Regions from separate parts of the Bradyrhizobium sp. Leo114 genome, predicted to be linked through region 2. Evidence: predicted binding sites of a transcription regulator. Region 2 holds the regulator's gene; the other holds the start of a gene.
What was found. The regulator LexA, encoded in region 2, represses DNA repair genes until DNA is damaged. The targets are predictions, from matches to a motif close to TGTTCNNNNTGTGTTCNG.

Region 1: a site for LexA is predicted at 1,021-1,038, ahead of recA (recombinase RecA). Genes of this name have one in related genera too.

What each region holds. Positions count from the first base shown of each region.
Region 1 covers NZ_JBUYEN020000011.1:81,344-84,754, reverse strand. The annotation lists gene ACZIRK_RS15605 (hypothetical protein) at 405-572, opposite strand; gene ACZIRK_RS15600 (hypothetical protein) at 703-882, opposite strand; gene recA (recombinase RecA) at 1,142-2,230, shown strand; gene ACZIRK_RS15590 (hypothetical protein) at 2,338-3,318, shown strand.
Region 2 covers NZ_JBUYEN020000024.1:9,944-13,354, forward strand. The annotation lists gene ACZIRK_RS26560 (HAD-IA family hydrolase) at 1-53, shown strand, start outside; gene ACZIRK_RS26565 (molybdopterin molybdotransferase MoeA) at 63-1,274, shown strand; gene lexA (transcriptional repressor LexA) at 1,476-2,177, shown strand; gene ACZIRK_RS26575 (hypothetical protein) at 2,470-2,895, shown strand; gene ACZIRK_RS26580 (hypothetical protein) at 3,033-3,254, shown strand; gene ACZIRK_RS26585 (ComEC/Rec2 family competence protein) at 3,264-3,411, opposite strand, start outside.

The DNA.
Region 1 (3,411 bases), on a different contig from region 2:
GTTCGAAAACTCGTGCGTTCTCGGGCAGATGCACCAAATCGCGAACATTTTGATGGAACTTTGTTCTTGTCCGGAGAACTACGGCGCCCGCGCGGGCTCGATCGGTACATGGACACCCGGTGCTCGCCCACATTGGGTTTCAGTCGCGGACGATCGCTGTCATCGGGGCGGAGCAATCGTAGCTGGGCGATGGGACTGCAGGTCTGCGCGGGCTGTCGCACCACTGCTTGCCGTCGGCGGCGATCGGATGCCGCGAGCAAGCCATTGCGCGCAAGCGTCGATCTGGAGCGCGTGTTCGAGGAACCTTCGCAAGGCACACGACGAGCTCTGCGCGAGCGCCTGATCGATCGCAGTCGAGTTCACGACTGCTAGTTCTTCCCAACCAACTCGACGGGATGGCGGCCTTATTGCTGCAACTGCCATTGCTCGGCGTAGACAGCCAGCCGCTCATATTCTTCGGCGATCTTAAGCAGCCTTTCGCGCGAGCTACGGTACGCAAACGACTCTGCTTTGGCACGGGTTTCCTCCGCTTGCTCTCGCCAGTAGCGCGGGTCTTGCAGCGTGTTCCTCATGGCATTTCCCGTTCTGATCTGTCTGAAAGACAATTCCGGAACGGAAGAGATGCTCCCTCGCAAGGAAGGAAACCCGGATGCCCGCTAACTTGCGTTAAGCTCGAAAGGAACTTCGTTCTCGGTCGGAGAACTACGGATTGTCGCCCTCTCTCGGAAACGGCTCAAAGCTTTGACGTCCCAGGAACGTGTCAGGCTTTGCACTTTGTTCGAGGAGTTCGAAGGACTGGGCGACGATCTCGCGCGACCGTGTAGCGATGATATCGTCCTGTATCCGGGACGGGCGGCAAATATGGGTGCGCCAGTCGATCATGTTCGGGCTCCCTCAGATTTATGCAGGCGGGAGCGCGATTGGTCTCTCAGCCACCGACGCCTACGGGGCGGATCCGCTGCCGATGATGGACGGGCAACTCGGACGGTGCAGGTTTGGTTCGAAGTGGCTGGGGGCAAAAAGAACATATTGCGAACATGGAACAAAGGTGGTACAGAATTTCCAACGCAATAAACCATCGATTTCTTAATCGCGCCCCGTTTGTCCCGCTAGCGAATCCCCGTCATAAGGAGCACATCCAATGTCCGCCACTACGCTGCGTATTGTCGAAGGATCCTCTATGGATAAATCCAAAGCTCTGTCTGCTGCGCTGTCCCAGATCGAGCGCCAGTTCGGCAAGGGCTCGGTGATGAAGCTCGGCAAGAGCGACCGCTCGATGGATATCGAGACGGTATCGTCGGGGTCGCTTGGGCTCGACATCGCGCTTGGCGTCGGCGGCTTGCCGAAGGGACGTATCGTCGAGATCTACGGGCCGGAGTCGTCGGGCAAGACCACGCTGGCGCTGCACACGGTGGCGGAAGCGCAGAAGAAGGGCGGCATCTGTGCCTTCATCGACGCCGAACACGCGCTCGACCCGGTCTATGCGCGTAAGCTCGGCGTCAATATCGACGAGCTTCTGATCTCGCAGCCGGATACCGGCGAGCAGGCGCTGGAGATTTGCGACACGCTGGTGCGTTCGGGCGCGGTCGATGTGCTGGTGGTCGATTCGGTGGCGGCGCTGGTGCCCAAGGCCGAGCTCGAAGGCGAGATGGGCGATGCGCTGCCCGGCCTGCAGGCGCGCCTGATGAGCCAGGCGCTGCGCAAGCTCACCGCCTCCATCAACAAGTCCAACACCATGGTGATCTTCATCAACCAGATCCGCATGAAGATCGGCGTGATGTACGGCTCGCCCGAGACGACCACCGGCGGCAATGCGCTGAAGTTCTACGCTTCCGTTCGCCTCGACATCCGCCGCATCGGCGCGATCAAGGAGCGCGACGAGGTGGTCGGCAACACCACGCGCGTGAAGGTGGTGAAGAACAAGCTGGCGCCGCCGTTCAAGCAGGTCGAGTTCGACATCATGTATGGCGAAGGCGTCTCCAAGATGGGCGAAATCCTCGACCTCGGCGTCAAGGCCGGCATCGTCGAGAAGTCCGGCGCCTGGTTCTCCTATGACAGCCAGCGGCTCGGTCAGGGCCGCGAGAACTCCAAGGCGTTCCTCCGCTCCAACCCCGATATCACCAGCAAGATCGAGCTTGCGATCCGGCAGAACTCCGGCCTGATCGCCGAGCAGATCCTCGCGGGCACCCCCGAGCGTGACGCCGACGGCGAGGAGCCGGCGGAAGAGTAAGTTTTTTCGAAATATCCGATTTCTTCGCGGGAAGCGGGCGCTGAGGACGTTGAGTTGCCGACGTCTTCGGCGCCCGTTTTGTTTTTTGCGCGATTGCCGAGGGGGCCATGAAGCGCCTGATCCTGACCAGTTCGTCCGGCTACGGCCTCATGCGCATGGACCTCGCTGAAGCTGTCATTCCTTTCACCACTCGTCTTGTATGGGGGCGCTTGCCGTCTCCCGACGATCTCGCCACCTATGTCGCCGCGCGTTCGGAGCAACACGGTCCGGGATCTCATTGGTCGGACTTCGTCGGCGAGTTTCGCAACGACAGCGAAGCTCGCAAGGACCTCGCCTTGGTCGACTTCTGCAAGCCATACAAGACTATCGAACTATGGTTTGATCCAGAGCCCGATGATCAGTTGAAGCTGATCTTGCTGCTTGATTTCTTTCGTTCCTACCCGGAAACAGCAGCCAAGTTGAAGTTGCGCATTGTCGACTTCGATCTGATCATGATGGACCACGAGGGGCCGGCCGCGCAGCACGTTCGCAAAGTCGATGTTACCGGGGCAATGCTTGAAACGGGAAGCATGAGCTGGCAGGCGTATAGGGCGCCGACGTCAGAACCTTGCTTTCACCTCCTGGGCAAGGATTTGAGTGCGCTGCCGATGCTCAGGCGAACTCTGATTGATCTGCTCGAAGAGCTTCCCTCGGCTTCCACCGGGCTGGGTGCTACGGAAATGCGGATGCTGGAGCTGATCTCAAGGGGCTATGCGAACATCAACCCGCTTTTCCACCTCAGGAAGCTTCGCCAAACGCGCGTCTTCAACGAGTGGGAGCGGGGTTACCTGCTTGACGGGCTTGGGCTCGGCCCGACCCCTGCGGTCGCGGGACTCGACGAAGAGCTGCGGACGATCAGACGGGATAACTTGCGGGACCGGCATACGGCGCTCCTGCGTAGCCGGCTGTCGCTCACTAAGTTTGGCAAGGCCGTCGTCGCCCACAAGGAAGATTTCAGCCGCCACAACCCGATCGACCGCTGGTGGGGCGGCACACATTTGACCAACGATAACCTCTGGCGCTGGAATCCGAGGCTCGTCGCGCCGTGACACGGCCGTAGGATGGGTAGAGCGCAGCGAAACCCATCATTGCCGCCAAGCGCACGGGCGCGATGGGTTTCGCTGCGCTCTACCCATCCTACA
Region 2 (3,411 bases):
ACGTCACATCACCGGATGATGTGACGAACGCGCTTCTCGCCCTCGGAATTTAGGAGTTGCCCGTGGCCTTGATGCCGGTCGCCGATGCGCTTGCCGCGGTTCTCGCCGGCGCGGAACCTTTGCCGGAAGAGATGGTCGCACTCGATGCCGCCTATCACCGCACGCTTGCCCGTGACGTCGCGGCAAAGCGTACTCAGCCGCCACTGGCGATGTCGGCGATGGATGGCTATGCGGTGCGATCCGCCGATGCCGCCGACTTGAGCGCGCGGCTGAAGGTGATCGGCGAAGTCGCCGCGGGCCGGCCGTTCGATCGGGAACTTGGTCCGCGGGAAGCGGCACGGATCTTCACCGGAGGCGTCATTCCCGCCGGCGCCGATGCGGTCGTGATCCAGGAGGACACCCGGGTCGATGGCGATCACATCACCATCACCGAGGCCGCTGTCGCCGGGCGGCATATCCGGCCCGCCGGCGTCGATTTCCGCGAGGGTGACGTGCTGCTGAGGCGCGGAAGCCGGCTGACCGACCGCGCGCTGTCGCTGGCGGCGTCGATGAACTATCCGGAACTCCCCGTGCGGCGCCGACCCAAGGTCGCCGTGCTCGCGACCGGCGACGAACTCGTGATGCCGGGCACCTCTCCGGGTCCAGGCCAGATCGTCTATTCCAACGGCTATGCGCTGCGGGCGATGGCGCGTGCAGAAGGCGCTGAAGCGATCGATCTGGGGGTCGCCGCCGACACGGTTGCCGCCACCACCCACGGCATACGCCGCGCGCATGCCGCGGGCGCCGACATCCTCATCACCACCGGCGGCGCCTCGGTCGGCGACCATGACCTCGTGAAGCCGTCGCTTGAGGCCGAGGGCGTGACCATGGCGTTCTGGAAGATCGCGATGCGGCCGGGCAAGCCGATGATGCATGGCCGGCTCGGCGCGATGCGAGTGATCGGCCTGCCCGGCAATCCGGTGTCGTCCTATGTCTGCGCCTATCTGTTCCTGGTGCCGTTGATTCGGGCCCTGCTCGGCCGCTCGGCGATTCATCACGTGACGGAAAGCGCCCTGCTCGGCCGCGATCTCGCCGCCAACGATCAGCGCGAAGATTATCTTCGTGCGCTACTCGAAGAGCGCGACGACGGCACGCTGATCGCAACGCCGGTCACCAAGCAGGACAGTTCGCTGCTTGGGAATCTCACTGCGGCGCAGGCACTTGTGATCCGTCCGCCATTCGCGCCGGCCGCAGCAAAAGGCGCGCCTTGCGACATCCTCCGATTGCCTGAATGACGCTGCGACCAACACCTGCCGGAGCATCTCTGGTCGCGTTCACCAGAAATTAAGTGGTTGCGGAACACATATCGAACATATAGTGTCCGTTCATGATTTGTTTCGAAACTCGCTGTCTACGAATGGGAGTGCGTGACTCCCGAGATCAGCTCTTCTCAAGTCTCGGATCGAACGACGCTACCAACCGGGGGAATGCTCGCGATGCTTACGCGCAAACAGTATGAACTTCTGCGTTTCATCAACGAACGGCTGAAAGAGGCCGGCGTGCCTCCTTCCTTCGACGAGATGAAGGACGCGCTCGACCTGCGCTCGAAGTCCGGCATCCACCGCCTGATCACGGCGCTGGAGGAACGGGGCTTCATCCGCCGCCTGCCGAACCGCGCCCGCGCGATCGAGGTGATCAAACTGCCTGAGCTCTCCGCCGCCGGCAACGGCCGCCGCGGCTTCACGCCGAGCGTCATCGAGGGCACGCTCGGCAAGCGCACGACCAGCGCGGCCGTGGCCGAAGACGATGGCAACCGTCCCGTCGCCGTTCCCGTGATGGGCCGGATCGCGGCGGGTACGCCGATCGAGGCGCTGCAGACCCGCAGCCACACCATCAGCGTGCCGCCCGACATGCTCGGCTCCGGCGAGCATTATGCGCTCGAGGTGCGCGGCGATTCCATGGTCGAGGCCGGCATCCTCGACGGCGACATGGCGCTGATCCAGCGTAACGACACCGCCAACACCGGCGACATCGTGGTGGCGCTGATCGATGAGGAGGAAGCGACGCTGAAGCGCTTCCGGCGCCGCGGCGCGTCAATCGCGCTTGAGCCTGCCAATGCGGCCTACGAAGTCCGCATCCTGCCGCCGAACCGGGTGCGGATCCAGGGCAAGCTGATCGGGCTTTATCGCAAGTACTGAGCCGACGAGGACGCAGCAGCTCGTCTGGTACTTTGGTGGGTGATCTGCCCTCAAGGACACTGACAAGAACGATTTAGAGTGATTAGAATAAGAGCCCCGGTAAGTTCGCCGGGGCACTCTCGGTGCAAGGAGATGTGCGGCAGCGCCTCCTATCGTGTTTGTGAACGGCTAGAGGGCGCGGGCCGTACAAATGCCAAGAACGGAGCAGAGGCTTATAAGTTATCGTCCACTCTGATAGAGGCCTGCGCCTCTTCCCAGGCCGGGTCGGCTATCTCGAATGAGGAGCAATCCGATGTGTGACTATAGCCTGCATGCCGTGGCGACGCGTCCCGCCCAGGTTGGAGAGACGCTTATCACCACCACCTTCCGCGGTACCTCGACCCGCGGCTTCGCTTCGGAAAGCGATCCGACGGTCGCAGTCTGCATGCTTCCCGGGACCGAACTCGCGTTCGCCGATAACGTCCGCTACGACAATCGCTGGATCTGGACCAAGACGACCGGCTTCCGTGTCGGCAAGTTCAACCAGATCGATGCGCATATTCGGGATCGTCATCACGACGCGATCGACTTCCCCGATGGCAGCCATGTGCTGGTGACCCAGCTCTGCGAAGGGCAGCGGGCGACCGTGCTGCAATTGCCCGTGACGCATCATGTTGCAGAGCCGGCACCGAAGGCGGTCGACCAGCGCCCCGCGCCGAACCCGCTGTTCATCGGCTGAGAGCTTCGGGCAGCGTGCGCCGCCGGTCTCGGCCGGCGGGACGTTGCCGCGGGTGAAAAGCAAAGTATTCGAGCGGCCCCGGAGGCCATCCCGGGGCAGATGTGGTTTTGTTGAACTATTCGCAAGGGGCATGATCGGTGGTCACCAAGATCACATGGCAAAAAGCCGGACGGGTGGCCCAGCCCGGCCGATACATGTTCAGGTTCGGCTGGCTCACCGTCGCAGCGGAAGATCTCGCGATCTGGGAGCGATTTCCGGATGCGAGCTTCACGCTCGTGCAAGTGCCGTCGCATTCGGGCGGTCCCGACGAATTTCGGCTCGGCGCCTTCGAGCTGCCGGCCAACGCCGGTGGAGATTGACGGGAGCGCTCAGTCTTCCGGCTGCAGGTCGGACTCGGACGGGGTCGCATCGATGGCGCGCGGCGCGGGTGCCCCTTGGATCCGGATCGTGGTCTCGGGTTCGCCTTCGCCTGACACCGCAGGCGACCACGGCCGGTCGAGGCCGGCGGGCTTGACC